2 linked regions of the Peribacillus simplex NBRC 15720 = DSM 1321 genome follow. The protein of the gene in region 1 binds, or shares a complex with, the protein of each later gene. Links are inferred from orthologs where the notes say so. Each region holds a gene or a part of one and is shown on either strand. Other genes may lie near its edges.

Region 1 (15,975 bases):
TATATCTTCCATTAAAAATTGTTGCAGCATCTGCTTAAGCTTCAATATATTCATATAGTCGTCTCCCTTTCACTCGGTTTTTCACATCCGTGCAAGCAAGGATAACCGAATTTTCAAGCCATTGGGCGTCATTTTCGCTTGGATGGTCACTGCGGAAATGACCGCCCCTGCTTTCCGTTCTGGTCAATGCGGATTCGGCAATCAGCCACGCCACGATTATGGCATTGATTTTCGTTATTTCTTGTATCGGTAATGCCGTTACTTCCATATGCAGCAATTTTTCGATATTGAATGTCTCAAGATAATCCTTCAGTCGAGTTAAACCCGCTTCATTTCGAACGATTCCCGCTTCATTCATTAATTTTTCCTGCAATGTCGTGAGATCAGGTAAAAAGGAAAATTGACTGGAACTCTTGGACTGCTCTTTTTCTTCCGGTATCGACCTTGCCGGCACTTTAGCAAGCAAACGGCCAAGCGTATTTCCAAAAACCAGCCCTTCGAGAAGGGAGTTGCTTGCCAATCGGTTCGCACCGTGTACACCCGTGCATGCCACTTCACCAACTGCATACAAAGATGGGACAGAGGTTTGCCCCGATTCATCCACTTCAATCCCTCCCATTAGAAAATGGTTTCCAGGTGCAACGGGAATTTTTCCCAATTGAAGGTCCAGCCCGCTTTTTTCACATAATGAGCTCACTGTCGGAAAACGATTTTTAAAATCCTTAATCATCGAAATATCCAAAAATACCTTTTCACCGCGCTGCAAATAAGAAAAAATCGTCTGTGCAACAATATGCCTTGGTGCTAGATCTTTCAAGCTATGGACATCCTCCATGATCGGCCTTCCCATTTCCGTCACTAATCTCGCACCATCCCCGCGAACAGCTTCTGAGACCAGCCCTTTCGCTTTGCCATTTACAAAAAGCAGGGTCGGATGGAACTGTATGAATTCCATGTCACGAACTTTTGCACCGGCCTTGAATGCAAGTGCGATTCCATCACCTGAAACCGTTTGTGAATTTGAAGTGAAATGGTATAGGGAACCACAGCCGCCTGTCGCCAAAACCGTCTGTTCAGCATGATAGGTAACAAGTTCCCCTGCCTTATCAAGTGTGTTGACGCCTATGCAAGAATCATCTTTCCCGATGATCAACTCCACTGCAGCAACATTCTCCATTACAGTAATCGATGATTTTTTCAAGCACCCTATAAGATGTTCCATGATGTACTTTCCTGTAGCATCCCCGTGACTATGAAGGATTCTTCGTTCACTGTGGGCGCCCTCCATGCCAAGTAATAGAGTTCCGTCATGATCATGGTCAAATCGCATACCCGATTCAATAAGTTCAGCTATAACCGAAGGTGCCTCTTCGACGAGTTTTTCCACTGCCTTCACCTTGTTATATCGCTGACCAGCCGCCAGCGTATCTTTTTTATGTAAAGATACTCTGTCACGATCAGATATTGCAGCAGCAATCCCGCCCTGAGCTAAATAAGAATTACCATGACGGATATTTGATTTTGTGATGAGTATCACATGCTTATGTTCACTTGCTTCCAATGCCGTTTTCAAGGCAGCAATCCCGCTGCCTATCACGATGATTTCCGCTTTTACCATTTTTTCATTCCTCCTGTTTATGACAGGTGTCTTGACAACTATATTTACATATTATTAAACTATAATCAAGAGTTTTTTAAGTTTAAAGGATGGAAGTGATTTCTTGATTTATTTGGATTACGCCGCTACAACTCCGATTGATGAGGAGGCTCTCGACGTATTCAGCCAAGCATCCCGGAAGTTTTTCGGGAATGCGAGCAGTTTGCATGATATTGGCTCTGAAGCGGCACGTTTATTGGATATGTCACGGCAGCAACTAGCAGAAATGCTGAACATAAAAAAGGAAGGAATCATCTTTACGAGCGGCGGATCAGAAAGCAACATGCTTGCCATAGATACATTCATCGCTTCGAAACCATCCTGGCAGAACCACTTGATTGTAAGCCGAACTGAACATGCATCACTTGGCAATTTCGTGGCAAAGCTTGAACAAGAAGGTTTCGAGGTTACTTATTTACGGCATTTGGAAGATGGCCGTGTTGATATTGAACATCTGCAGGAATGTATGTCGGAGAAAACATGCTTGGTCATTGTCCAGCATGTGAATTCGGAAATCGGGGTCATTCAACCCATTGAGCAAATAAGTGAAATCGTTCGAAAACACCAGGCTTTTTTTCATGTGGATTGTGTCCAATCATTTGCTAAATTACCGCTTGGGAAGATTGCTGCCTCATGTGATGGACTATCCATTTCCAGTCATAAAGTTTATGGTCCAAAAGGGACTGGGGCCGTCATTTTCCCGGCCATCCATCAGTTGAAGCCTTCGGTACCGAATATCACTCATGAATATGGTTTCCGACCAGGAACAGTGGACGTCCCCGGAATAGCTTCCTTTGTAACCGCTGCTAAGAAATTGGGGGATATCATGGAAGATGAACGAAAAAGGATTTCCACACTTAGGATGCAATTGATTCAACGGCTAACGGAAAGGAAAATCGATTTTCAAATCATCGAAGCAAAAAACGAGCAATTGCCTCACATTCTGGCGCTGACCTTCGCTGGATTGCAAGGACAGTACATCATGCTGGAATTAAACCAGAAAGGATTCGCTGTTTCGACGGGAAGCGCCTGTCAAATCGGTAAACAGGATCCTTCAAAAACGATGATGGCCATTGGGAAAAGCGAAGATGAAGCCCATCAATTCGTCCGCTTTTCCTTTGGCAAAAACACGACGGCCGACGACATTCAGAAGTTGGCAGACTGCATCGAAGGAATAGCTGCCATTCGATAAAACCGTCCATTCTGTGTTAGAATGATTGTAATTAAAGAGGTGAATGTTTATGGAAAGAAAGAAATTACTCGGGGAAGAAAGACGGACGAAACTCTTACATTTATTGCAAAAAAGCACGGAGCCAGTAACAGGCAGCGAGCTTTCGCAGATAACGAATGTAAGCCGGCAGGTTATCGTTGGTGACATAACCCTCCTGAAAGCGCGGAATGAACCTATCATTGCCACGAGCCAAGGCTATCTGTACTTACAAACGGGGAGCACTCAAAAGCCGGAAAGGATCATTGCTTGCCAGCACGATCCTTCCCGGACCCAGGAAGAGCTATATTTACTCGTGGATATCGGCATCACGGTGAAGGATGTCAAAATCGAGCACCCCGTATACGGCGACCTAACTGCTTCCATCATGGTCAGCAGCCGTAAAGAAGTCCAGCAATTCCTTTCAAGGGTGACGGCAACGAACGCATCTTTTTTATCGGAACTAACGAGCGGCATCCATCTTCATACACTGAGCGCATCATCTGAAGAACTGCTCGACGAAGCGGAGTGTGCTTTGAGGGATGCAGGCATTTTAGTCGATTGAATTAACGAAAAACCCTCAAAAGCCTAAATTTTGAGGGTTTTTTTATTGGCCTTATGCTCACTCATCATTGGCATTGCTATCATTTGAGCTGTCATCCCCGGAGTTTTCTTCGTTACTTCTCAACTGCCCTATAAGACTGATGACGGAGCCGACTGCCTGAATCCAGCCTCCCATCACTTGAACCAATTCAGCATCAGATGGCTTCTCTTCCAAATCAGGATATTGATATTTTTGTAGCTCCTGCTCCTCCTTATCTTGTTCTTCTTGCTCTTGATCCTTTTCTTGGTCTTTATCTTGAACACTATTTTTAAGTTCGGCAATTCCACCTATCGCTTGCATCGAATTCCCAATCGCCTGCAACAAATTTCCCGTAACATTGAAAGCCTGCTCCGGTTCATCTGGATTTTCGAATGCCCCCGCCAAAGCGGTACCTCCGCCCAACGCTTGAATCAGATTGCCTTTAATGATCAATTCCTGTTTGGTTACTTCATCGAAATCAATGACTAATCCTAAGATAACCGTCGAATTCCCGATCGCCTGTAATACATTACCGAATTTATCCAGCGACCAGGTTTCTTCTGCGTCCGCCAATAGGGCATTTCCTGTTGCTTGAAGTTCATTTCCAATCAAATCCAACTTTTCACGAAATTCTTCGTCCAAGACATTGGATGGTGTACCCGCAACAGCAGAAATGACAGTTCCTATCGCTTGAGTCCAAGAACCGAAAGTTTCTTTGAATTGACTATCCATCTCTGCTGACCACCACCCTCTCTCTGCATTTTTGATTAAAAAAAGGTGCATCCACTGATTTAGTCATCAACGTATGTATTACTGTTCCTATTTCCACAGGCGGCCTACCGGGATTTACTTATTGTATTTGCGTTCATTACAATAGGTGTTTGTTTTTCATCCAGAATCATGTGCTCTATTTATAATGAAAAACTTTCGCCCATCATCCTCAAAATTAAAAAATGAATGCCTTCCTTCCTGCCCTTTACCTGCCTATTTCTATATTCATAAAATGACAGCCAACCGTTTTAGGAACTTGTACAAGGTAAATATAAACCACACAAAAAAACGCCCCGGAAATACTCCCGGGGCACCCTTCTTATTCATTGTATAAAACTCAGCTGAAGTTCAAAAATGATAAATCATCGTTGCGGTACTCCAGTTTGGACTTTAAAGCATGAATAGCTTCCCATGATCGAAACCGTACACCCTAAGGCCTCAAGCTCAGATATCGCTCCTGGGATGAGAACATCATCAAGGGGCATTTCAATGTCGATGATGAAAAAGTAATTGCCTAATCCTGTTTTCATGGGTCTTGATTCAATCTTTGAAAGGTTAAGTTTCCTCCAGGAAAACGCGGAAAGGACTTGGTGCAACTGCCCTGAGTGGTCGGCAGGCAGCTGAATCATCAAGGTCGTTTTCTTGTCCCCTTCAACGGTCAAATGCCCTTCATAGTCGACTTCACTGTTGGATACGACGATAAACTTGGTGTGATTATGTTCGTAATCGTGAATATTTTGTTTTACAATCGTCAATCCGTACTCCTCTGCAGCCATATCATTTGCAATCGCAGCAATATTGATATCGGGATTCTCCATCACCATCTTCGCAGCGGCTGCAGTGGATGTAACATACTCATAAGGAATGCCCCTTAGCTCATTATGTAGAAATTTGCGGCATTGAGCGATGGCATGGGAATGCGAATAAACCATGTCAGGTTTGAAACCAGGATATGCATGATCCGGATGTACCATATAATGCTGTTGGATTGGAATCGTCACTTCGCCTTTCATCGGTAATGTGACTTCATGAACTAAGTAATCCATCGTTATATTTACCGAACCCTCCAAAGCATTCTCGATCGGCACGAGCGCGTGATTCACTTCCCCGTCCCGAACAGCATCAAGGCAGTCCGGAATCGTGTTCATCGGTATTTTTATATCATTAGGAAATAGTCGCGATACAGCTAAATCCGTGAACGTTGCTTTTGGTCCAAGAAATGCAATTTTTGATGTCATATTATAAACTCCTTCTCACGGAAAATCTACTGTTTATGTTATGCCATTTTCTGATTTTTTACAATAGTTAATCGTTAATTTCCTCTTACAAATAAAAACAGCCTGTACATGTGAAATGTACAGGCTGTTTTCATGCGCCGTTACCAATGATTTCGACTTTTTCGACGAACTCCATTTTACGCAGTTTAGTAAGCAGTTCATCAATATTCATCGTCATCCCACCTGTATTCAGGGATAGGGTGACATTTGCACGTCCTTGCAAAGGAATCGTTTGGTGGATGGTCATGATGTTGCATCCGGATGAGGCGACGAGCCGTAAGAGCTCCGATAGAGTACCAGAACGATCTTCGAGATAGAAGAACAGTGTAATCAGCTTTTCCTTAACAACTGTATGAAACGGAAAAACCGTGTCACGGTATTTGTAAAAAGCACTCCTGCTTAGATCCACTCGCTGTACCGCTTCCCAAACTGATTCTGCTTTTCCCCGTTCAATCATTTCTTTTGCATCCAGCGTTTTTTTCATCGCTTCGGGAAGGACATCCTCTCGAACGAGGAAAAACTTCTGATCGGCCTTATTCAAACTCCGCACGCCTCCTTTTGCCTGCCATCATGGTTTACAATCAATCAACAAATTCAAATTCATATTCAAGGATACGGACGATGTCGCCATTTGTCGCACCTTTTTGGCGAAGGCCTTCGTCGACTCCGAATGAACGAAGCTGTCTGGCGAAACGACGTATTGACTCTTCACGGGTGAAGTCAGTCATTTTGAATAGACGCTCGATCTTGAATCCTGATACGGCAAAGCTGCCATCGGACTCGCGTTCAATGTTAAATTCATCAGTCTGTGATGTATGTTTATATAGAACCCGGTGGATTCCAGTATTCTCTTCTTCATGTTCAAGAGGGAACTCAGGCGTCTCTTCGATTTTATCGGCAATTGCATAAAGAAGCTCACGGATCCCTTCACGCGTCACGGCAGAAATAGGGAAGACAGGATAGTCTTCTTCCAGCTTTTCTTTGAATGCCGCTAAGTTATCTTCTGAGTCCGGCATATCCATTTTACTTGCTACAATGATTTGCGGACGTTCAGTCAAGCGCAGGTTATACTCTTCCAACTCTTTATTGATTGTTTGATAGTCTTCATATGGATCTCGGCCTTCAAGACCCGACATATCGATTACATGAACGATTACCCTCGTTCTTTCAATATGGCGCAGGAATTGATGTCCAAGGCCCACACCTTCTGAAGCGCCTTCGATCAGACCAGGTAAATCGGCCATGACGAAGCTGCGGTGATCTTCCGTTTCCACCATTCCCAGGTTCGGTACGATCGTCGTAAAATGGTATTCGGCAATTTTAGGCCTTGCTGCGGATACGACAGAAAGCAACGTGGATTTCCCTACACTTGGGAAACCAACCAAACCGACATCAGCCAATAGTTTCAATTCCATGACTATATCGCGTTCTTGGCCCGGTTCCCCGTTCTCCGCGATTTCAGGTGCAGGATTGGCAGGTGTGGCAAAACGGGAATTTCCCCGGCCTCCGCGGCCACCTTTGGCGATAATGGCGCGTTGCCCGTGCTCAACTAAATCAGCAATGACTTCCTTCGTTTTATCATCAATGACAACCGTGCCAGGTGGAACCTTGATGACCATATCCTTTGCGGCCGCACCATGCATGTTTTTGGACATGCCATGTTCTCCGCGAGGTGCCTTAAAGTGACGTTGATAACGGAAATCCATTAATGTACGCAAGCCCTCTTCCACTTCAAAAACGACATTGGCCCCATTACCGCCATCTCCGCCGGCAGGTCCGCCTTTAGGTATGAATTTCTCACGACGATAAGCAACTATCCCGTTACCACCGTCTCCGCCTTTTACATAGACTTTCGTTTGATCGACAAACATGCTATCACTTCCTTGTTTTCTGCAAGTCATTTCTTGCTGTATACTTCTCTAAAAGTTAATATCCATCTTAAAAAATATTTCATCCTCATTACATTCAAGAATTTCAATTGATTGCTCAGCCGTTAATGAACTTCCCAAAAACTCGATCACTGGTGATTGATCAATGAACCTGCCTTGCATATGAAATGAACAGTGCATATCGCTCACTTCTTTTTTACACAAGGAAACAGCCAGTATATTTTCAAAAAACGGGTCCAGATTCTTATCCAGAATTTTGAAGAAATCGTTTGTCCAGCGATACATCAGCCCGTCCATTTCAGTTGAGCCTTCAAAAACATCAATGATTTCATATTCGCAATAAAATGATCCATTATTCCAATTCGACGTCAACAACATCTCGGTGAACTTAGGTAAATTCAAACTGGAGAGGCGTGCTTCATTCTGGGTTTCAACAATGATTTCATCAATGATTTCATCAATGATGCCCTTGACACGATCGATTCTGTTCAACTCCAGATTCCCTTTGATGATTTGAATTTTATTCAGCCAGTCATGCCTGGTTTGACGCAGAGTTTCAATAGTCGTCCAATTTTTATCCATTATTAACACCTTCAATTATGATAAAGAAACTTTTTTTCAGCTCTATCATGTTGAATACTTCCATTTGTACAGTATATCAAAAAAACAACAAACAGGAAATGAAGCTCGATTCACATGCCTTCACATGAAAGCCCCCGTCCAAAAAATACAGCCGCACACCCTGAGTTCTTTGGACGATGGTAGAGCCATTTGAACTAAAAAAGAGAATGGGCCTTATTTATGCACCAATTGGAGATATTATAGTTGAATTGGAGTGTCTATGTGGTTTAACCAAATCGGATGGATGAGTAATCTTGGATTTCTCCCCCTGAAAGTTTAAGAAAGCCCGCCGATTGGCGAGCCTTTTGTAAGTCAGAGGTTGTTTTCCTTATACTAATGACTAAAGTCTCCTGCAAACTGCTGGTTCGTTCCTATAGTATAAATAAAGGGCCGGACCCCTTCATCACTATATAGCATACCATTATTAAAAATGACGCGGTATATAGTGTCTTGTAGAAGGAATCAGACCCTTTTGAGTCAGCCTCTGTTCAAAGATGCCAATTATGCTTCTTGTGCAACTGGATATACGCTTACTTTTTTACGGTCACGTCCGAAACGTTCGAATTTAACAACACCGTCTACTTTAGCGTATAGAGTATCGTCTCCACCACGGCCTACGTTCTCACCTGGATAGATTTTTGTTCCGCGTTGACGGTAAAGGATAGAACCACCAGAAACGAATTGACCATCTGCACGTTTAGCGCCAAGACGCTTAGATTGAGAGTCACGTCCGTTCTTTGTAGAACCTACTCCTTTTTTCGAAGCGAAGAACTGAAGATTTAATCTTAACATTTGTTCCACCTCCTATTGGTTGAGGATAATTTTCATGTATTTACCATAATCACGTTCGATAGTTTGCAGCGATATGAGCATACTGTTCAAGAGCAGCTGAACCTTCTCTTCCGATTCCAATGAAAGATTCCCCGGAATGACGCAGCGAAGATAGCCGCCTTCTCTCCCTTGCTCAATCTCAGGCTCTACGTCCGTTAAGGACATGATCGCATTGACTGCCCCGAAGGAAACAGCCGATACACCTGCACAAACGATATCAGAACCTTTTTTAGCAAAATTAGCATGTCCGCTTAAGGTGAACGAAGCAATCCGTTCCTGCGGAGCATCAAATACAACTTTAATCATCTAGAATCAGCCCTTACGCGTTGATTGCTTCGATAACAACTTTTGTGTATGGTTGACGATGACCTTGTTTTTTACGATTGTTCTTTTTCGCTTTGTATTTGAAAACAGTGATTTTCTTTTGCTTACCTTGTTTTTCGACAGTACCTGTTACAGTAGCGCCTTCAACTAGTGGAGCACCGACTTTCACGTCTTCGCCACCTACGAATAAAACTTTGTCAAATGTAACAGTTTCGCCTGCTTCTGCGTTTAATTTTTCAATGTAAACCGCTTCGCCAGCTGCTACTTTAATTTGTTTACCGCCAGTTTCGATAATTGCGTACATACTTGCACCTCCTTAAATGTCTCAGACTCGCCAATCACAGGCGTTTTACCAGAAAGGCAAAAGCTTAAAACCTGTTGTTGAGCGGTTGTAGCACGGGTGCTACAAACATAACATTAAAATCCTAACATGAAACAGGAAAGGCTGTCAATATATTTATAAGAATTCCTGCTCTTCACCCGAAAGCCCGCCCGATTTCCTGAATGCTCCCGAAGCGCTTGATGGAATAGGCATTCCTCGAACCTGGGATAAAAGATAGGAATATCTTTTTAGCGATCAATTCCTCCAGTGTAGGCCGATATGATTCCTTTTCACCCAGCAGCACGTCCGCCACCGCTTTACTGACCTCCACCCAGACCGCTTCTTCATCCGTCTTCCTGTGTTCCAGCAGTTCCCGTTCCAACCGGAAGGCCACCGTTTCCGGGCTCTCGATTTTACCGCTTCCACTGCACACGGGGCAAGGCACCGACATCATTTCACTTAAAGACGGGGAGGTTCGCTTTCTCGTCATTTGTAAAATGCCCAATTCCGTAAAGCCGATGACCTGGATTCGCTTCTCATCCCTCACCGCTTCCTTTTTCACGATTTCGATGATTTCCTGCTCATGCCGTGAATTGTCCATATTGATGAAATCTATCAAGATGATTCCGCTGATATTCCTCAATCTCAGTTGACGGGCTACCTCTTTCGCAGCAGCCTGATTAACCGCAAACAATGTTGCTTCCTTCGCCACCTTGCCGGTGAACTTACCTGAATTGACATCGATTACGGTGAAAGCTTCCGTTTCTTCAAAAATTAAATATCCGCCATTCTCAAGCCAAACGATTTTCTTGGCCATTTTCTCAACTTGCGCTTCCACATTCCATTCGGAAAAAACATTCTTCGGACCAGATACATGGGATATTACCCACTCCTTACGGTTTTCCTGTATCCACTTTTTCAACTCCCGATAAGCCTCGAAATCATCGATGGTAAGTTCCCCGGTCGCCGTTCCCGACATTTCTGAAATGATCATGTCAAGGTATGCGTCCCTCTCATAGAGAAGGGACGGGGCCTTGAGGGAAGCAGCCTTTACTTCAAACCCTTTATAGAGCTCCCGCAATCCAGTTAACCTGTCAAGGAAGACCGATTCACTTTCGTTCTCCATCGAGGTGCGGACAATCAATCCCTCATCAGGATTTTTATATTGCAGGGCCGTTTCCCGCCACTGCTTATGAAGATCATCGTTTTTGAATTTCTTTGAAACACCAACATAATCTATTCCATGTATGTATACGAGGGAATCTGTTGAAAACTCGATCAACCCAGTCAATTTAGCTCCTTTGGTGCCCGTTTCATCCCGAGTCACCTGAACTAGCAGCTTTTCTCCTTGACGGACAAGTTGACCGATGGATGCTTTCCCATCACTTTTTTTTGTCAGCTGGAAAGAGGGAATCTCGTCACGGTGTAAAAAACCATTCTTCTCTGCACCATAATCTATGAAGACGGCATCCATTCCCGGTAACACCTTCGTCACCTTCCCAAGATAAATATTACCGACCGTACTGCGCTTTTGAGGCGGCATGATTTCAAGTTTACGTAAAACACCATTCTCAAGTACGGCCACTCTTTTTTCGCGTGAAGCTAGGTTCGCGATCATTTTTTTCATCAAAAAAAATCCTCTCCTCAATTTGAAGAAAGGATAACATATTTAATAAGAATATAATAGGTCGCCGATTTTCCCGTTTGTCATTTTCTCTGAAAAATATGCATGAAGGATTTCCGTTTCATCCAACGAGCCGCTCTCTTTCCCGTTTTTCATGATGATGACGGGGTGTTTACAGCCGCGTTGAAACAGTTCCAGCACTTTATAAATCGGTTCTTGTGAATCCACCGAAATCGGCTTCAGTTTCGCCAAATCATTCGTATGCCCGTAATGGCGCTGCAAAAGAAAGCGGATGAACGCATAATATCTCTGCCGCCATTCCATTACGAGTGAGAGACTTATGAAAAAGATGATGAGCCAGATGTTCAAATTGAGCGGATCCAGAATGAGCCAGGTCAAAAAAGCCAGGACAGCGAATACTGCAGAAAAGTGAAGTGTATGTTTCTGCGCTTCCAGAAAGGTGCAGTATAGGGATACACCGATGAATAGCAGCCGTCCCCCGTCCAAGGGCCAAATTGGCAGCAGATTAAAAATCAGCAGCATAAGATTCATATACAAAAAGGGTTGATACAGCTCATATGGGATAATGGTAAAGAAATAGAGCAAAAAAGCTGCACCAATGAGCCAAACATGTTGAAGCGGACCGGCAAGCACCACCGCCAAATCCTCCTTCAAACTCTTATTTCCGTACTCCTCAGTCTCGACAGCCCCACCAAAAGGAAGCAGCTGGATTGACTTTATCCGCCATTTGAAGTGCTGGGCACAGACAGCATGCCCCATTTCATGAATGAAGACGATGAGCAACAGCATCATCACTTCAATGAAATGGGCAGTGAGGATGGCGATGCCAATTACAAACCACAATGTCGGGTGCACCCTGATTTTAAACAGCAATTTCCCATATTCACTCAAAGGAAATCACCTTTTTAGGATCGACGAAAGCATCATTTTCTTTTATCGCTAAATAAAATCTGCCCTTGGATCCATCTTCACTTAGTGTAACCTGTCCCACTTCATTGCCCTTTTTAACGAACTCATACAATTTCACATCAATTCCTTCCAGCTGCCCATACCAAGATTCACTTTTATTGGCATGCTGTATGACGACAGTCTTTCCAATCCCCTCCTTTTCACCAGCAAAAATGACTACTCCTTCATTGACGGCCTCGACCTTTGAGCCTTTGCTCGTTTCCAATATGATTCCCTCACCGTTCGTCTCGAAGGTTTGGGTAATCTTCGCAGAAGCTGGCATTGCATATTCTTCATTCGAATCAACAGTTTCCGTATTGGCTTCATTCGGTAAAAAAGCGATCGGTTTACCAAACGCACTTTCATACCAGTTGGAGATTGAAGCGAACTGAAATTCCTTGTTCATGTTCTCCGTGACAAAACTTCTGGCAGGGTCCAGCCGCACAGAAGGGTGTTTGAACATCACCGCGATAATCAGGAAAAGGCATACACTGGCAAGGATTTTAAAGAAAAAATATTCTTTCTTGAAGAGCGGATGATCTTTCTCGGAATACCCGTTATATGAATCAATCCCATATGGTTCCTCATTGTTGATCTCCGTCCAACTACTGCTTCCTGCCGGTTTATCATTAAACTTACGTCTCTTGGCAATACGATTGCGGATATCTTTCCTGCGATCATCCATTCCAGATTTCCCCCCCCTGCTCATGTCAAAGCGCTATATTACAACGTATGAGCAACTTGTCCGGACTATGACGGAGAAAATATTTTCTTTCTACACATCCCTGAAAAAATTTTTTCCAATGAAAAATTCACCGGAAACTTATGAATTTCCAAGGAGATTCGGACATCGATTCAGAAAATCGAATAATTGAGATTGATATTGTTCCCTAGAATTTGTTATAATAAAGTGGTTTTAACATTATTGAGGGGGAACATTTTTTTATGTCAATCGAAATAGGCAGCAAAGTACAAGGTAAAGTAACAGGTATCACTAATTTTGGAGCATTCGTAGAATTACCAGGAGGCTCAACAGGTCTTGTGCATATCAGTGAGGTAGCAGATAGCTATGTAAAAGACGTAAATGACCATCTTAAAGTAGGCGACCAAATTGAAGTAAAAGTGATTAGTGAGAAAGACGGAAAAACTGCCTTGTCCATCAAAAAGGCTATAGATAGACCCGAAGGGCAAACCTCTTCTTATACCAAACGCCCACCACGCCAAGGGGATAGCCGTTCTAAAGATTTTCGTTCAAAAGGTAATTTCCAACCAAAGGAAAATTTCGAAGATAAAATGGTTCGCTTTTTAAAGACTAGTGAAGAAAATTTATCGACTCTTAAACGCAGCACTGAATCAAAACGCGGCGGCAGAGGCGGAAGACGCGGATAACCCGCTGGATTTTAGCATATTGAACAGGCAAGCCAATATATGGCTTGCCTTTTTTATTTACATGAAGTTCCGTGCGCAAAAAAAAGCGAGGGCATCAAATGCTCCCCGCTTCTTGATATGAAATATAGATTTACCGCACGCTAAAGAATTTTTTCAATTTGGACATGAATCCCTTTGGTTCGCTGCCAATTGGAGTCAAGGGCACAGATTCACCAAGGATCCTTCTGGCAATGTTCCGATAGGCAAGCGAAACTCTATTGTCCGGATTATAGGCAATGGGTTCCTTTTTATTCGCTGCCACTATGACTTGGTCATCATCAGGAATGACGCCGATCAAATCAATCTTAAGAAAATCGGCAACTCCATCGATATCCATTTCTTCATCCTCATGAAGCAAATGGCCACGTATCCGGTTAATGATCAATTGAGGCGGTTCAATATGCTCTTCTTTTTCAAGCAGGCCAATAATACGGTCAGCATCCCTTACAGCCGGTCTCTCTGCAGTCGTAACTATGATCGCCTTGTCTGCCCCAGCTATGGCATTCCTGAAGCCCTGTTCAATGCCTGCAGGGCAATCAATGATGACATAATCATAGTCAGGCTTCATATCGCTTATGAGTTTCCTCATCTGCTCTTCATTCACCACTGTTTTATCACTATTTTGCGGAGCTGGAAGCAGATAAAGCAAATCCTCGAAATGCTTATCTTTAATAAGCGCTTGATGTATCTTACAGCGCCCTTCGACCACATCGACCAAATCATAGATGATGCGATTCTCCAATCCCATGATCACATCCAAATTCCGAAGACCAATATCCGTATCAATCAAGCAAACCTTTTTGCCTAGAAGAGCTAAAGATGTTCCTAAATTGGCGGAGGTGGTCGTTTTCCCGACACCACCCTTACCGGATGTTATAACTATTGCCTCTCCCACGATTAGAGACCCCCTTCTAATCTATTTAAATTAGGTCTATATTTCTTTAAGACTTGCAGTTTTTCTATTATGATATTTTCTTCTTCATCCATGAAGGCACATTCCAGGTCATGTCCCCATTTCGTATATTGGTCAGGAGATAAATTCACTTGTCCGGCAATGCGCAGCTGTGCAGGCTTCATGACGGAGGCAGCTATAATGGCCTCATTATTCCCTTTATATCCGGCATGGGCTATTCCCTTGAGCTGTCCCATGATATATATGTTGCCACCCGCACGAACCGTTCCGTCGGGATTGACATCCCCAATTAGAAGTAAGTCTCCAGGAACTTCAAAAACCTGTCCCGACCTTATCACCTTGGTCACGGTCGTCACTTGGTTTTCATCTTTCCATCGTTTCGCTTCATCCTTCGTCAGGACATTCGAAATCATCTCATCTACGAAAAGCTTCTTCTTTTTATGGATGACCTCTTTAATCTTTTCTTCTTGTTGTTCATCAAGATAGCGGTTCCCTGTATGTACTTTTACGGAAATGGACGGGTCATTTTCTTGAAACTGATAGTTTGCCGAAAGCTTCACTTCTAACTCTTTCAATAATTCGGAAAATGAGCAAGAATCATCGAGATGAAGCATAAACCCGTCTTTTGTTCCCTTAATCATGACATTTTGCTGAATTCTTTTATTCATGACGTTTGTTTCACCTCAATGAAATATAATTCGACATAGGAAAACAAATTTCCTTTTTCTACGTACACGGAAAAGAGAAAATACATTTCTCACCTGCTTCTTAAGACACAGGAACGTTATTCCGTTTCACCTTGCAAATCAAGCTTTTCAATCATTCTCTTTAAAGGATAGCAGCTGATAATAATGAATGCGAGATTCAATAATAATGTCGGAATCAATCTCCGTTCCGCAAATTCACCAAATCCCATATCTGCAAATGATAGGATGATATTCATCTGAAAGATGACAACCTCTAAAACTGCCGTGGATAAAAGCGCAGTAAGGCAGGCAATCAATATATTATTTTGCAGGATTTTCATGCTTTTCGAGATCAGATAGGCAAGAAAAGGCAGCAGGAACATGTAAATCCCAAGGATTTCCGTATATACAACATCATAAGTCAACCCAAGAATCGCCCCATAAAACATACCCATTTTCCTGGACCCGTACATGGTCAGGAAAAAAACGAAAATCATCATGAAATGGGGCACGAGGATTTTATCGGCCCCGAATGCGTCGCCAGCGAACATCTGGGCGAAGATGCTTTCAAAAACAAAAAAAACCAAGGCTATAAAAGAAAGGATGAAATATCTCACTCAGCTTCATCCTCCCCTTCACTTTCTTTCGGTACACCGTCCACTTCGCGCTGAACGACCATAACATTATTAATATCATAAAAATCCGTCGAAGGTTCAATATATGCGGTCTGGTTCAATCCATATTGATCCACTTTGACATCGACAACTTTACCGATCAGCAGACCTTTCGGAAAGATCCCTCCATAACCGGATGTGATGACCAATGAATTTTTCTTGATCTTTTTATCATATGGAATCCGTTTCATCAGCAAAA
Region 2 (15,909 bases), 1.5 Mb from region 1 along the record:
GTGAAGATCAATGCCCTGTAATGAATGAACATGTCGACAAAATCATCGATATGCGCCGTTATCTAGTGTTGACAGAGGGCAGACTTGATCCTGATGCGCAACGTGCCATGACGAATATAGAGCGACAAGGAAACCCGTGGGGACTGAACCGTAAAGAGAGAGAAGGTTGGCGAAGCCTTCGGGAAGATGTCAGCGTCCCTACCGTGAAGGAATTACAAAAGGCAGACGAAGAATTCGAGTATTTATTCTGGGTAGGTTCAATGGGGTCGTACGATAACCGTAGCCAGAAGATTGCCCTTTCCTTTGCTAAATTATTGAATGAAGCGGGCGTCAAATTTGCAATTCTCGGAAACAAGGAGAAAAACTCAGGGGATACTCCCCGTCGATTGGGTAATGAGTTTGTTTTCCAGGAGCTTGCAATGAAAAATATAGAAGAATTCCAGAAGAATGAAATAAAGAAAATCGTAACGATCGATCCGCATGCATACAATATCTTCAAAAATGAGTATCCAGATTTTGGCTTGGAAGCGGAAGTGTATCATCATACCGAACTGTTAGCCAAACTTGTCAGTGAAGGCAGATTGGTGCCTCAGTATCCGGTGAATGAGACGATTACATTCCACGATTCCTGTTACTTGGGAAGGTACAATGAAGTTTACAGCCCGCCGCGTGAAATCTTACAATCCATTGATGGTGTGAAACTTATTGAGATGGAGCGTAACCGTGAAAAGGGTATGTGCTGTGGAGCTGGAGGCGGTTTGATGTGGATGGAAGAGGAAACAGGAAACCGCATTAATGTGGCCCGTACCGAACAAGCGCTAGCCGTAAGTCCAACAGTGATCAGTTCAGGATGTCCTTATTGTCTGACCATGTTATCTGATGGGACGAAAGCAAAAGAAGTTGAGGAAAATGTTAAAACGTATGATGTAGCTGAACTACTCGAAAAAGCGGTCATTGGTGAAAACAAGTCGATTGCCTCTTAATTTAAAATGGAATTGCCTGCTTCTATATGGAACGGATCAAATGGAAGCAGGCAATTTTTTATTATTTAAAAACTAAATATTTTAATTTATGTAAAAATTATGTAAGATGATATTAAGCGCTTACAAAACTATTTTTTTAACTCCATATTGAGCGAGCGTTCAATCAATGTTACTTAAAGGAGGAAATAATGATGGCAAAAACAGTGATTATTAGTGGTGTGAGAACACCTTTTGGTAAATTTGGCGGAGGTCTTAGCAGTTTGACAGCATCACAGCTTGGCGGAATAGCAATCAAAGAGGCACTTGAGCGGGCAGGGATTGAAGGCAGCCAGGTAGACGAGGTCATCATGGGAAATGTACTTCAAGCGGGCCAAGGACAAATACCGTCACGGCAGGCGGCTCGTCATGCCGGCATGCCTTGGGAAGTGAAAACAGAAACGATCAATAAAGTGTGCGCATCAGGACTTCGCAGTGTTACATTGGCTGATCAGATCATCCGCTTAGGTGAAGAAGAAATCATTGTTGCCGGTGGGATGGAATCGATGAGCAATGCACCATATATTCTTCCAAAAGCGAGATGGGGCTTAAGGATGGGTGATGCACAGCTGAAGGATACAATGATTTCGGATGGACTTAGCTGCAGCTTTACAGGCGTTCATATGGGCACTTACGGAAACAGCACGGCCGAGGATCTTGAAATCTCCCGGGAGGAACAGGATAGCTGGGCTTATGAAAGTCATCAAAAAGCGATAAAAGCCATCGATGGCGGCATTCTTGCGGAAGAAATCGTTGCCGTACACGTCCCGGTTAGAAAAGGCGAACCAATCACCATTGAACATGATGAAGCCCCAAGAAAAGATACATCTGCTGGGAAGTTAGCTAAATTAGGCCCAGCTTTTAATAACGAGGGCACCATAACGGCAGGAAATGCACCAGGCGTCAATGATGGTGCAGGAGCACTTGTATTGATGAGTGAGGAACGTGCGGAAAAAGAAGGGAAAACGCCTTTTGCTTATATATTAGCTCATGCTGAAGTGGCTGTAGAGGCGAAGGACTTCCCTAAGACACCAGGTTTGGTTATAAATGAACTCCTGAAGAAGACGGGTAAATCTATAGAGGATATTGATCTATTTGAGGTGAACGAAGCATTTGCAGCTGTGGCACTCGCCAGTGGGAAAATTGCCAACATTGAGCCGGGAAAAGTGAATGTTAACGGAGGGGCTGTTGCATTAGGTCATCCAATCGGGGCGAGCGGGGCACGCATCATCATCACGCTGATGCATGAATTGAAACGCCGTGGAGGAGGATTAGGCATTGCAGCGATCTGCAGTGGCGGCGGGCAGGGAGATGCCATACTAATCGAAGTGCCAAAGCAAGGATGATAGTTTCATAGATAATGAGGAGGGATTTTCATGAGCATTCAAAAAGTGATGGTCATTGGCGCGGGACAGATGGGTTCTGGCATTGCCCAGGTTTGCGCAATGAGCGGTTATGAGGTTCTTTTACACGATTTAAAAGATGAATATGTAGAAAAGGGGTTAGGGACAATTACCAAGAACCTTTCCCGGCAAGTTGAAAAAGGGAAAATGGAATCCGAGGAGAAAGATTCAATCCTTTCCCGGTTGACTTCATCGACGGGTTTGAAAAATGCGGCTGCGGTAGATTTAGTGATTGAAGCGGCTGTGGAAAATATGGAGATAAAAACAAAAATTTTCGCAGAGTTGGATGAAATCACGCCACAACATGTAATTCTTGCATCCAATACTTCTTCACTTCCGATTACAGAGATAGCAGCTGCTACAAAAAGACCGGATAAGGTAATTGGCATGCATTTTATGAACCCAGTGCCAGTCATGAAGCTCGTTGAGATCATCCGCGGACTCGCTACAGCGGATGAAGTGTATAAAAAGGTTGAAAATATGGCCGAAACCTTGAACAAGGTACCGGTGGAAGTCAATGATTTCCCGGGTTTTGTAGCGAATCGGATTTTGATGCCGATGATCAATGAGGCCATTTATACCCTTTATGAGGGCGTTGCCACTAAAGAGGCGATTGATGATGTGATGAAGCTAGGAATGAACCATCCGATGGGCCCGCTTACGCTAGCTGACTTCATTGGGCTCGACACATGCTTATACATAATGGAAACCCTTCATCAAGGGTTGGGAGACGATAAATACCGACCGTGTCCCCTGTTAAGGAAATATGTAAAAGCTGGATGGCTAGGCAAGAAGTCAGGACGGGGCTTTTACGAATATAACTAATCATAGAAAGATGTGCAGCTAGGGAGGAATGAAGGATGGATTTCAGGTTTACAGAAGAACAGGAAATGATGCGGAAAATGGTAAGCGCTTTTGCGGAGAATGAGATTACCCCTCATATCGAGGCAATGGAAACAGGCGTGTTTCCAAAAACGATTCTGCAAAAAATGGGTGAGCTTGGTTTGATGGGAATCCCGATTTCAGAAGAATACGGTGGAGCGGGTATGGACTTCATGTCTTATATCATCGCCATCAATGAGATTTCCAAAGTAAGTCCAACTCTTGGTGTCATACTGTCCGTTCATACTTCTGTTGGAACAAATCCAATCGTTTATTTTGGAACGGAAGAGCAGAAGCGAAAGTATGTGCCTAAGTTAGCCGCTGGTAAATATTTAGGCGCCTTTTGCTTGACTGAGCAAAGCTCAGGTTCCGATGCTGCGAGTTTGAAATCGAAGGCAGTGGCAGTAAAGGAAGGCGGAGAATATCGAATAAATGGGTCCAAGGTTTTTATCACCAATGGTGGGGAAGCGGATGTGTTTATTGTTTTTGCTTCAACCGACCCTCAGAAGGGAAGCAAGGGAATCTCTGCTTTTATCGTAGAAAAAGGGACGCCAGGCTTAATCATCGGTAAAGATGAACGTAAAATGGGTCTTCATGGATCGAGCACTGTACAGGTGACGTTCGAGGATATGAAAGTGCCTGATGCCAATCTCTTAGGCAAAGAAGGTGAAGGCTTTAAGATCGCAATGGCCAACTTGGATGCTGGAAGGATAGGCATTGCTGCTCAAGCTCTGGGAATTGCAGAAGGCGCCATGGAACATGCTGTTCAATATGCAAAAGACAGAGTTCAATTTGGCAAACCTATTGCAGCACAACAGGGGATTGGTTTCAAGCTTGCTGAAATGGCAACGAGTATAGAAGCTTCAAGGTTACTCGTGTATCGCGCGGCGTTTTTACGCTCACAGGGATTGAAGTGCGGTAAAGAGGCGGCAATGGCTAAGTTATTCGCTTCGAGGACGGCTGTTGATGTGGCGATAGAAGCAGTCCAAGTGTTCGGAGGCTATGGATATACGATGGAATATCCGGTCGAACGCTATTTCAGGGATGCAAAGGTAACTGAAATTTATGAGGGTACCAGCGAAATACAGAGAATGGTCATCAGTAAGAATCTATAATTACGAAAAATTTGGGGGGCATAGTCATGCAATTTAAACTAACGGAAGAACATGAAATGATCAGGAAAATGGTGCGGAACTTTGCCCAGAATGAAGTGGCTCCTACAGCTGCCGAGAGGGATGAAGAAGAACGATTTGACCGTGAAATTTTTGACAAAATGGCTGAACTTGGATTGACTGGGATTCCGTGGCCGGAGGAATACGGCGGAATTGGAAGCGACTACTTGGCGTATTGTATTGCGATTGAGGAACTTTCCCGCGTATGCGCTTCTACTGGAGTGACTTTATCAGCCCATACTTCACTTGCAGGATGGCCGATATATAAATTTGGATCTGAAGAACAAAAACAAAAATACCTTCGCCCGATGGCACAGGGTGAAAAAATCGGTGCATACGGCCTGACCGAACCTAGCTCAGGCTCAGACGCAGGCGGTATGAGAACGACTGCAAAGCTTGTAGGTGATGAATATATTATCAGCGGTTCAAAAATCTTCATTACGAACGGCGGGATTGCTGATACCTATGTTGTCTTTGCATTGACTGACCCTGAATCGAAACAAAAAGGAACGAGTGCCTTTATCATTGAAAAAGATTTCCCGGGTTTTAGTGTCGGCAAAAAAGAGAAGAAGCTGGGGATCCGTTCATCACCGACCACGGAAATCATTTTTGATGAATGCCGAGTGCCTAAAGAAAATCTCCTTGGTAAAGAAGGAGAGGGCTTTAAAATAGCGATGATGACACTTGATGGCGGACGTAACGGAATTGCCGCCCAGGCTGTTGGGATCGCCCAAGGTGCATTGGATGCCGCGGTGGATTATGCAAAAGAGCGCGTCCAATTTGGCAAGCCAATTTCTGCACAGCAAGGAATCGGTTTTAAATTGGCGGATATGGCAACCGGTGTCGAAGCATCTAGACTATTAACCTATCAGGCTGCATGGTTGGAATCTGTGGGCCTTCCATATGGAAAAGAGTCGGCAATGTCCAAACTTTTTGCTGGAGATACAGCCATGAAAGTGACGACAGAAGCCGTGCAGGTCTTTGGAGGCTATGGATATACAAAGGATTATCCTGTAGAACGGTATATGCGTGATGCGAAAATCACCCAAATCTACGAAGGTACGCAGGAAATTCAAAAGCTGGTCATCTCACGGATGATTACTAAATAGGATTGAAATTGAGGTTTTCCGATGAGGCACCCACCCTTGCCGGAATACCCTTTTCAATTTCTTTGGAAATAAAATGATGGGATTCAAAAAGGAGTTTGAAAATGGAAAAAAGAGAAGTTCTTGCGTCGGTGAAGGATGAGCGGTTGGTAGAAAAAAGGCGTACACAAATGATTAAAGGGGCGGTGACCCTTTTTAAGGAAAAGGGATTTCACCGTACGACAACCCGGGAAATAGCCAAAGCGGCTGGCTTTAGTATTGGCACGCTATACGAGTATATCCGAACCAAGGAAGATATATTATACCTCGTCTGTGACTTTATCTACGATGAAGTCCAGGAAAAGCTTCAGAAAGAAATAGATCAGAGCGATGGGACACTTGAAAGCTTGAAGCTTACGATCGCCTATTTTTATAAAGTGATGGATGATATGCAAGACGAAGTGCTGGTCATGTATCAAGAGGTGAAAGCACTGACGAAAGATGCTTTACCTTATGTATTGAATAAAGAACTTCGGATGGTCGGCATGTTTGAAAAGGTGATAACGAAATGTGTTGAGAATGGGGAGCTCCTGTTGACGGCAAAACAAATAAGCCTTGTTTCTCATAATATTTTCGTTCAGGGACAGATGTGGAGTTTTAGAAGGTGGGCATTGCATAAAGAGTATACGCTTCAAGAATATGTTGAACTGCAGACGCAATTATTGATTCATAATATCTCGCTTCAGAAAAACACTGAAATAAATTCGTTTCAATAAGGAGGAGCTCAATGGGTACAGTTGAGGTGTATAAACCGAAAAACCATATCAGATTCGTGACAGCTTCGAGTTTATTTGATGGACATGATGCATCTATCAACATCATGCGGAGGATCCTTCAGTCCAGCGGCGCGGAAGTTATTCACCTGGGACATAATCGCTCGGTGGAAGAGATCGTGAATGCGGCCATCCAGGAAGATGTCCAAGGCATAGCGATGTCATCCTATCAAGGCGGACATGTGGAATATTTCAAATATATGTATGACCTGTTGAAGGAAAAGGGAGCCGAGCACATTCGGATTTTTGCCGGCGGTGGCGGGGTCATCATTCCGAGGGAAATCAAGGAACTCCATGATTATGGGATTGCCCGTATCTTCTCCCCTGATGAAGGGCGGGAATATGGGCTTCAGGGCATGATAAATGTATTGATGGAGGAGTGTGATTTCTCGACTGTCAAACCATCTTTACAGGAGCGCTTTGATGAACTGGTTGCAGGGGGGACAAATGCCATTGCCCAATTTATTACCTTTGCCGAAAATAGACTGGATGCTTCACAGGAAACAGCGGCCGCGGTGGAGAGTCTTTTTGAGCAGATCAAGACTTCCGAAAAGAAAGTTCCTGTTCTGGGAATTACAGGGACCGGTGGCGCTGGAAAAAGTTCATTGACTGATGAATTGATACGAAGGTTCATTAACGAAATTCCAGACGAGAAAGTCGCCATTCTATCTGTAGACCCGACCAAACAGAAAACGGGCGGTGCCCTGCTTGGTGACAGGATCCGAATGAACTCGATCTTTTCTGAGCGTGTTTATATGCGGAGCCTAGCCACGCGCCATTCAAAAAGTGAGTTGTCTTTGGCAATAAAAGATGCCATTTCAGTCGTGAAGGCAGCTGGCTTCGATTTAATCATCGTCGAAACGAGCGGAATTGGTCAGGGGGATGCAGAAATTGCTGAGATATGCGATGTATCCATGTATGTAATGACGAGTGAATTTGGTGCTCCTTCGCAACTTGAAAAAATCGATATGATTGATTATGCAGACTTGATAGTCATTAACAAATACGAGCGCAAAGGCTCCGAGGATGCAAAAAACCAAGTTCAAAAGCAATACCAAAGAAGCCGTACACTTTTTGACCAAGATCCATCTGAAATGCCAGTATATGGTACAATCGCTTCCCAATTCAATGACCCAGGCACCAATGCATTATTCGCTGCACTGATTGAAAAGCTTAATGAAAAATCAGGGACGGGATGGAGTACGTCCTTTTCGAAAGAAGCGGATGTTTACAAGCAAAATGTCATCATTCCTACTGACCGTCGGTATTATCTACGTGAAATCAGTGATACGGTCAGATCGTATCATAAGCGTGCGGCTGAACAAGTACGTATTGCCCGGAGGCTTTTCCAACTTGAAGGAGCAATTGATGCAATAAAGGAAAATGATAACAACGACGATATGGTGGCTTCTTTAGAAAAACTGAAAAAGGAAACCGCTTCGAATTTATCACCTGAATCTAAAAAAATCCTTTCTGGGTGGATGGATTTAAAAGAAAAGTATGCAGGGGAGCAGTTTGTAACGAAAGTCAGGGATAAAGAAATCGTCACAAAGCTGAAAACTAAAAGTTTATCAGGTTTAATGATTCCGAGAGTATCACTGCCTAAATATGTGGATTATGGAGAGATCTTAGGATGGGTATTCCGTGAGAACGTTCCGGGATTCTTTCCTTACACAGCGGGAGTCTTTCCATTCAAGCGTGAAGGGGAAGACCCGAAGCGGCAATTTGCCGGTGAAGGATCGCCCGACCGAACCAACAGGCGTTTCCATTATTTATCAAAGGATGATAATGCTAAACGGCTAAGTACGGCTTTCGATTCTGTAACTTTATATGGCGAGGACCCTGATCACCGGCCTGATATCTATGGAAAGGTAGGGGAAAGCGGAGTCAGCATCTGTACGTTGGATGACATGAAAAAGCTGTATGCAGGCTTTGACCTTTGCCACCCCTCAACCTCTGTATCAATGACCATCAATGGACCGGCACCAATCATTTTGGCCATGTATATGAATACTGCAGTCGATCAGCAGATTCAACGGAAAGAAGAAGAGTTAGGCCGTCCCCTTACGGATGCCGAGGCTGAAGAAGTGCAGGCTTTTACCCTTCAAACGGTACGCGGAACTGTTCAAGCGGATATTCTGAAAGAGGACCAAGGTCAGAATACATGCATCTTCTCTACGGAATTTGCTTTAAGGTTAATGGGGGACATTCAAGCATATTTCATTGATCGGAAAGTCAGGAACTACTACTCTGTATCCATTTCTGGCTATCACATTGCAGAAGCGGGTGCCAACCCCATTTCACAGCTGGCTTTTACATTAGCTAATGGCTTTACTTACATCGAATATTATTTAAGTCGCGGAATGAATATTGATGACTTTGCCCCGAATTTGTCGTTCTTCTTCTCAAATGGGCTCGACCCGGAATATACGGTTATCGGGAGGGTGGCAAGAAGGATTTGGGCGACAGTCATGCGGGATAAATATGGTGCGAATGACCGTAGCCAGAAGCTCAAATACCATATACAGACTTCTGGGCGCTCCCTTCATGCGCAAGAAATTGATTTTAATGATATCAGAACGACACTTCAGGCATTAATGGCACTACAGGACAACTGTAACTCCCTGCATACTAATGCGTATGATGAAGCCATCACGACCCCTACTGAAGAATCCGTGCGCCGGGCAATGGCCATACAAATGATCATTACAAAGGAGCATGGTCTCTCAAAAAATGAAAATCCGATGCAAGGTGCCTTCATCGTAGAGGAATTGACGGATCTGGTTGAAGAGGCCGTACTGCAAGAGTTCGATCGCATCAATGATCGAGGCGGTGTGCTGGGGGCAATGGAGACGCAGTATCAGCGCGGGAAAATCCAGGATGAATCGATGCATTACGAAATGAAAAAGCATACGGGAGAATTGCCGATCATTGGTGTCAATACCTATTTGAACCCAAACCCTCCTTCCGAAGAAGCAGTGAACAGCATGGAAATTGCCCGTGCAACAAAGGAAGAAAAGGAAGGGCAAATCATAAATCTCCGGGCATTCCAGGAAAGAAATGAGGCGTTCACGGATGAGGCGCTAACTAAACTGAAATTGGCAGCCATGAATGGGGAAAATATCTTTGCTGAACTCATGAACTGCGTGAGAGTGGCCAGTCTGGGTCAGATAACGAGGGCGCTATATGATGTAGGCGGTCAATATCGAAGAAATATGTAAACTAAGAAGGGGGCTCCGAACGTTTAGGGGCCTCTTTTTTAAATAATTTCCGTCTTTTTTAACAAAATGAAGATTTTACCTTATAATTATTTGGAAAAGGGGTAAAAATGAAGAATCAGCCCTATTGGAGTTGAGAAAATGAACCTGAAAATGATTGGATTAATCATAGGTTACATTCTTGCCATCATTTTTTTATTTGAGCTGTATGAGCATCAACTGGGAGCCATTTCTTTTTTTATCCTGACTGTTGTCTTTTTTACGGCAGCCTACCGTCAGAAATCCAAAAAGAAAAAGGAATGATTTTATCTTTTAGTGTTTCCTGTGAATGATAGACAATAAGGTAAATCTGTGAAAGTATCATATAGAACTAGCATAAACCCATTTAGATTGTTTATAATGGAGTATATGTCTAGCAGGAATTGTCGTTATTTTATCGAACTACTGTTTTAGATTATTTTTTTATGTGAAAAAACACGGAATTTAGTGTTTGAATAGAGAAGGGAAGTGCGGAATTTGAGTTTAAAACAATACTCAAAAGAGCAATTATTGGAAATGTCCTTAATAGAGATGGCATATGATTTGTTAGTGGAAAGAAATGAACCGATTCCATTTAAAGACTTAATAAGTGAATTAGCTTCGCTGCACCATTTATCTAAAGCGGAAGTGGAAAAGAAAATTGCACAATTCTATACGGATTTAAATGTGGATGGCCGCTTCACTTCACTTGGGGACAACCGCTGGGGATTGAAAACATGGTACCCGGTTGACCAAATCGAAGAAGAAGTCGTACATGTTGTAAAACCTAAAAAGAAAAAGAAAGCCAAAAAGGCTGCTGTCGTTATCGACGATTTCGATGAACTTGAAGACGAAGACCTTGACTTTGAAGAAGATATCGATGATCTGGACGAGGATGACGATGATGACGATGATGATATTCTAGGTTCTCCAGTCATCGATGAAGTGCTTTTGGATGATGACGTGGATGATGACGACGATCTGGAAGAAGAAATAATCGAAGATGATGCATTTGTCCTGGAAGATGATGAGGATGAAGACGAAGATGATTTGGATGACTTGGATAAAGAGGATGAGAAATAAATAATCGCCCTTGACTTTTTGAGGCGAAATTTGTAGAATCATTTTTGGGCTCCTTAAAAAAGGACACAATGATTAAATTATATCGCTCCCTTACTTTTATTGTAAGCGGAGCGTTTTTGTTTTTAATGATGGAATGAATAAATGACATCATTTTTTTATTTTTAAAAATGATTTCTCGTAGAATTGTAAAAACTATAGAGAACCTATTTATGTTTACTGTCATTTAAGGAAATTTATTCTTGTTCATGTATCCTGCATGACTCTCACTAAAGACCTTTAAGTGATTAATGGTTTGTACTGGTTTACGGCTTTTAGCTTTTAACCGCTCATGTGGCGGAAGATTTGATTCAGGTTCCGATTTAATGATGTGAAGAAAAGAATTGGAAGAAAACATTCTATAGGAGGATATAAGATGACAAAATATATTTTTGTGACAGGTGGAGTAGTTTCTTCCTTGGGAAAAGGGATAACGGCCGCTTCTTTAGGTAGATTATTAAAAAATAGGGGATTGAATGTTACGATCCAGAAGTTTGACCCTTATATCAACTTGGATCCTGGTACGATGAGTCCATATCAACATGGTGAAGTGTTTGTAACGGATGATGGTGCTGAAACGGATTTGGATTTGGGGCACTATGAGCGTTTCATTGATATCAACCTTGGTAAACACAGCAATGTGACTACAGGCAGAATTTATTCAACCGTCCTGAGAAAAGAACGCCGTGGCGATTATCTAGGTGGAACGGTTCAAGTCATTCCCCATATCACGAATGAAATTAAAGAACGGGTTTTCCGTTCAGGTAATGAAACGAATGCCGATATAGTCATCACTGAAATTGGCGGTACTGTAGGGGATATTGAGTCTCTTCCATTCCTTGAAGCGATTCGCCAAATCAAGAGTGATATCGGCATCAATAATGTTATGTATATCCACTGTACACTGGTTCCTTACATCAAAGCTGCTGGTGAAATGAAAACAAAACCGACACAGCATAGTGTAAAAGAATTACGCAGTCTTGGTATTCAGCCAAATATCATCGTTGCCCGTACAGAAAGTCCGATTTCACAAGATATGAAGGATAAAATCGCTTTATTCTGCGATATCGATAAAAATTCTGTTATCGAATGTCTTGATGCGGATACACTTTACTCCATCCCTCTTGCGCTTCAAGCACAAAATATGGACCAAATCGTTTGTGATCACTTGCAATTGGACTGTGGCGAAGCGGATATGGAAGATTGGAAGGAACTAGTTAAAAAGGTTACTTCTTTATCAAAGAAAACGAAAATCGCCTTAGTCGGAAAATATGTTGAATTGCAAGATGCTTATCTTTCTGTAGTGGAAGCACTTAAGCATGCAGGTTACGCATTTGATGCAGATGTTGAAATCGACTGGGTGAATTCCGAAGATGTAACAAAAGAAAATGTTGCTGAACTTCTTCAAGGTGCAGATGGAATCCTTGTCCCTGGCGGTTTTGGAGATCGTGGAATCGAAGGGAAAATTGCAGCGACCGAATTTGCCCGCACGACCAAAACACCATTCTTCGGAATTTGCTTAGGCATGCAGTTGGCATCCATTGAGTATGCACGCAACGTCTTGGGATTGCCAGAAGCACATTCAGCAGAAATTAATGAAAATACTCCAGATCCAATCATCGATCTTCTTCCTGAGCAGAAGGATGTAGAAGATTTGGGCGGTACACTGCGTCTTGGTCTGTATCCATGTAAGCTTATCGAAGGAACTAAAGCATACGAAGCGTATAATGACGAGGTTGTTTATGAACGTCACCGTCACCGTTATGAATTCAATAACCACTACCGTCAGGCTATGGAAGAGGCAGGATTCGTGTTCTCTGGTACAAGTCCAGATGGTCGTCTAGTTGAAATCGTTGAACTGAAAGATCATCCTTGGTTTGTGGCTTCTCAATTCCATCCGGAATTCACGTCACGTCCTAACCGTCCACAACCGCTATTCCGTGACTTTGTCGGAATGTCATTAAAGCGCGGCAAAAATCTTTAATAAACAAAAAAACAGCCCATGGGGCTGTTTCAGACTGTAGGCAAACTCGATGAAAATCGAGTTTGCCTACAGTTTTTTTATGGCTTGTACAATTTGGACGTTGATTTTCATTCCAGGCACTCGCTTTCCGCGGGAGGTCATGGAGCCTCCTCGGCTTGAGCCTGCGGGGTCTTCAAGATGCGCTTTTCCGCACCTTCCTCTCCAATCAACTTTGTTATAACATTTACTAATCATACCTGAGGATTTGAAGGTTTAGATGAATTTATCATTCTTCATCTTCATATTCTTTTATGATTTCTTCAAGAGTGAATTTAATCCCATAATAAGCGAAAAGAGCGGCAATGAGGGTAGGGAACCCATATCGATTTCCGGTTTCATCGGGAATCAACCCCCGTTGGATACGTAAATCAATATGAACGTCAGCCAACTCCAAAAGAGAATCTTCTTCAGAAGCGACGGATGTAGAAACCGCAACAAATGGGATATCTTTTTCCTTGAGTTGTTTTGCCAGCAACACCGCTTCTGAATCATCCGAATGGCGGCTGAATATAAGAAATCGATCTTCCCTGGAAATAGTTTCTCCTAATTCATATCTTTTTGCCTTAGGAAAGGGTTCTGCCCCGTCCAAAGCCTCGGCAGTGACGCCTTGCATTTCACCAAAACCATGAATGAAAACGGAACCATCCCCAACCGCAGCCTGAGCCAGCAAGCGTCCGGCATCTTCCATTTCAAAGGCTTCATTTTCAATCATTTTTTTAAATAAACCGCTTATCTGTGTCGAGAAAATTTTTAACATGATTAGGGACTCCTTTAAAAATAATATACTTAGTATAAATGACTTTCCTTTGCATTGACAGGTTTCAGGGTTTTTGATCCAAAGTGCTGAATTTACTAAATCGGTCGAAAAAACAAAAAAATTAAAATTCCTTTTAGCCATACAGCAGGAATTTTGTTACAATTATCGAATATGAACATAGAATTCATGAATGGATTAAATGCGTTGGACCACAAGTAATTTAACGCAATCTATGTAACTACCCTTTTTCGGGTAATATGGCCGAATAGGCCAATATATTTAAATTGATGAATCGGGAAGGGGAGAGGTGATAAAATGCCAGGGAAAATATTGATTGTTGATGATCAATTCGGGATTCGTATTTTATTGAATGAGGTTTTACATAAAGAAGGGTATGAAACATTTCAAGCCGCTAATGGCATTCAAGCCTTGGAAGTGCTAAATAATCATTCACCTGATCTTGTATTGCTGGATATGAAGATTCCGGGAATGGATGGCATTGAGATCTTGAAAAGGATGAAAGTCGTCGATCCGGACATCCGGGTCATAATCATGACGGCATATGGTGAACTTGATATGATTCAAGAAGCAAAGGATTTAGGGGCAATGACACATTTTGCAAAGCCGTTTGATATTGATGATATTAGAAAAGCCGTTCGTGAATACTTGCCGATTCAATCAAGTTAACGGTCTTGAAAATTTAATATTATTGACGGAGAAGTTGCCGCGGCTATCTTTTTTTAGATGGGCCGTGTTTTTTTGGAATAAAATTTGAGGCTTGCTATAGTGTAATTGTTGCTGTTTTTTTGATGTATTGATATGCTAAAAGAGGAGAGATATTCTGATTTATAAGCGTATGCTACGTTGTTTTTAGGGAATATCTAGAAAGAAATAACTTTAAAAATTATAACACCCACTAGTAGGAGGAAATCAAATGCCTTTAGTTTCTATGAAAGATATGCTGAATAAAGCCCTTGAGGAAAAATATGCGGTAGGTCAATTCAATATCAATAACCTTGAATGGACTCAAGCTATTCTAGCTGCTGCAGAACAAGAAAAATCTCCAGTTATCCTTGGTGTTTCCGAAGGTGCTGCCCGTCATATGGGTGGTTTTAAAACGACTGTCATGATGGTTCAAGGATTGTTGGAAGACATGAAAATCACTGTTCCTGTGGCCATTCACCTTGACCATGGTTCAAGTTTTGATAAATGTAAGGAAGCTATCGAAGCCGGATTCACTTCAGTAATGATCGATGCTTCACATCATCCAATCGAAGAAAATATTGAAACAACCAAGAAGGTTGTCGAATTCGCTCACGCACGGAATGTTTCGGTTGAAGCGGAAGTGGGCACGGTTGGCGGACAAGAAGATGATGTAATCGCTGATGGAGTCGTATATGCAGACCCTCAAGAATGTGAACAGTTAGTTAAAGAAACGAATGTCGACTGTTTTGCTCCAGCTTTGGGATCCGTTCACGGACCATACAAAGGTGAACCTGACCTAGGCTATAAAGAAATGGAAGAAGTACGGGATTTAACGAACAAACCTCTTGTTCTTCATGGCGGTACAGGCATCCCTACAAAAGATATCCAAAAAGCGATTTCTCTTGGAACATCAAAAATCAATGTGAATACGGAAAATCAAATTGTGTTCACAAAAGCGGTTCGTGAAATTCTGAATAACGATTCTGAAGTGTACGATCCTCGTAAATACATGGTTCCTGGCCGTGAAGCTATTAAAGAAACTGTCATCGGCAAAATACGTGAATTCGGTTCAAACGGCAAAGCATAATTTCAAACGTATTAAATGTAAGATGATAAAGGTAATATTCCCATTGGGGGGGTCCCCCCTAATGGTTTCTTTTAGATGCAGGGCTGAATCCGGGCTCTATTTTTCGAACAATTAGAATTCAGAGACATATAGAGAAATAAAAAATCGATTACATACGGAGGATATTTTATGAAATTCTTTATAGATACAGCAAACATGGAAGAAATCAAACAAGCCCACGAACTTGGCGTTTTAGCAGGTGTTACGACTAACCCGTCCCTTGTTGCAAGAGAAAAGGGAGTTTCTTTCCATGACCGGCTAAAAGAAATCACAAGTCTTGTTAAGGAATCCGTTTCTGCTGAAGTCATTGCGCTTGATTTTGAAGGAATGATGGCTGAAGCCAAGGAACTTGTTGCGATTGCACCTAATATCACGATTAAAGTGCCAATGACTCCGGACGGCTTGAAGGCTGTTTCAGCACTTACAAAACAAGGTGTCAAAACAAATGTCACGCTTATTTTCAGTGCCAACCAAGCATTATTGGCAGCTAGGGCAGGAGCAACTTATGTATCGCCATTTTTAGGACGCTTGGATGACATCGGCCAAAAT

The links.
Region 2: the proteins of BS1321_RS20545 (region 1) and BS1321_RS13145 are in contact, whole or in part, in a solved structure (PDB 1F51), measured with the Bacillus subtilis proteins. The link is inferred for Peribacillus simplex NBRC 15720 = DSM 1321 from one-to-one orthologs.

What each region holds. Positions count from the first base shown.
Region 1 is NZ_CP017704.1:4,249,169-4,265,143, reverse strand. The notes cover bases 6,191-9,129. They hold BS1321_RS20545 (Spo0B domain-containing protein), read right to left. Parts: upstream 7,967-9,129; coding sequence 7,415-7,966; downstream 6,191-7,414. Other genes in these bases: BS1321_RS20535 (ribosomal-processing cysteine protease Prp), read right to left, coding at 8,810-9,129; rpmA (50S ribosomal protein L27), read right to left, coding at 8,507-8,797; obgE (GTPase ObgE), read right to left, coding at 6,191-7,366. In the rest of the region: nadC (carboxylating nicotinate-nucleotide diphosphorylase), read right to left, coding at 1-54; nadB (L-aspartate oxidase), read right to left, coding at 35-1,618; BS1321_RS20575 (IscS subfamily cysteine desulfurase), read left to right, coding at 1,722-2,849; BS1321_RS20570 (transcription repressor NadR), read left to right, coding at 2,899-3,429; BS1321_RS20565 (DUF6944 family repetitive protein), read right to left, coding at 3,487-4,179; pheA (prephenate dehydratase), read right to left, coding at 4,581-5,456; BS1321_RS20555 (ACT domain-containing protein), read right to left, coding at 5,587-5,979; more of obgE, read right to left, coding at 6,077-6,190; more of BS1321_RS20535, read right to left, coding at 9,130-9,142; rplU (50S ribosomal protein L21), read right to left, coding at 9,156-9,464; BS1321_RS20525 (Rne/Rng family ribonuclease), read right to left, coding at 9,637-11,109; BS1321_RS20520 (M50 family metallopeptidase), read right to left, coding at 11,152-12,018; BS1321_RS20515 (M23 family metallopeptidase), read right to left, coding at 12,011-12,760; BS1321_RS20510 (S1 domain-containing RNA-binding protein), read left to right, coding at 13,021-13,464; septum site-determining protein MinD, read right to left, coding at 13,595-14,398; septum site-determining protein MinC, read right to left, coding at 14,401-15,084; and 2 more genes. UniProt on the Bacillus subtilis protein: Key element in the phosphorelay regulating sporulation initiation. Acts on spo0A. Mediates reversible phosphoryl transfer from spo0F to spo0A.
Region 2 is NZ_CP017704.1:2,737,301-2,753,209, forward strand. The notes cover bases 12,658-15,530. They hold BS1321_RS13145 (response regulator), read left to right. Parts: upstream 12,658-13,844; coding sequence 13,845-14,216; downstream 14,217-15,530. Other genes in these bases: BS1321_RS13135 (CTP synthase), read left to right, coding at 12,658-12,733; BS1321_RS13140 (DUF2529 domain-containing protein), read right to left, coding at 12,999-13,529; BS1321_RS13150 (class II fructose-bisphosphate aldolase), read left to right, coding at 14,464-15,321; fsa (fructose-6-phosphate aldolase), read left to right, coding at 15,490-15,530. Also shown: BS1321_RS13095 ((Fe-S)-binding protein), read left to right, coding at 1-983; BS1321_RS13100 (acetyl-CoA C-acetyltransferase), read left to right, coding at 1,175-2,365; BS1321_RS13105 (3-hydroxybutyryl-CoA dehydrogenase), read left to right, coding at 2,396-3,247; BS1321_RS13110 (acyl-CoA dehydrogenase), read left to right, coding at 3,283-4,419; BS1321_RS13115 (acyl-CoA dehydrogenase), read left to right, coding at 4,446-5,585; BS1321_RS13120 (TetR/AcrR family transcriptional regulator), read left to right, coding at 5,687-6,337; fused isobutyryl-CoA mutase/GTPase IcmF, read left to right, coding at 6,349-9,615; BS1321_RS27500 (hypothetical protein), read left to right, coding at 9,754-9,915; rpoE (DNA-directed RNA polymerase subunit delta), read left to right, coding at 10,129-10,713; more of BS1321_RS13135, read left to right, coding at 11,126-12,657; more of fsa, read left to right, coding at 15,531-15,909. UniProt on the Bacillus subtilis protein: Key element in the phosphorelay regulating sporulation initiation. Phosphorylation of spo0B during sporulation initiation.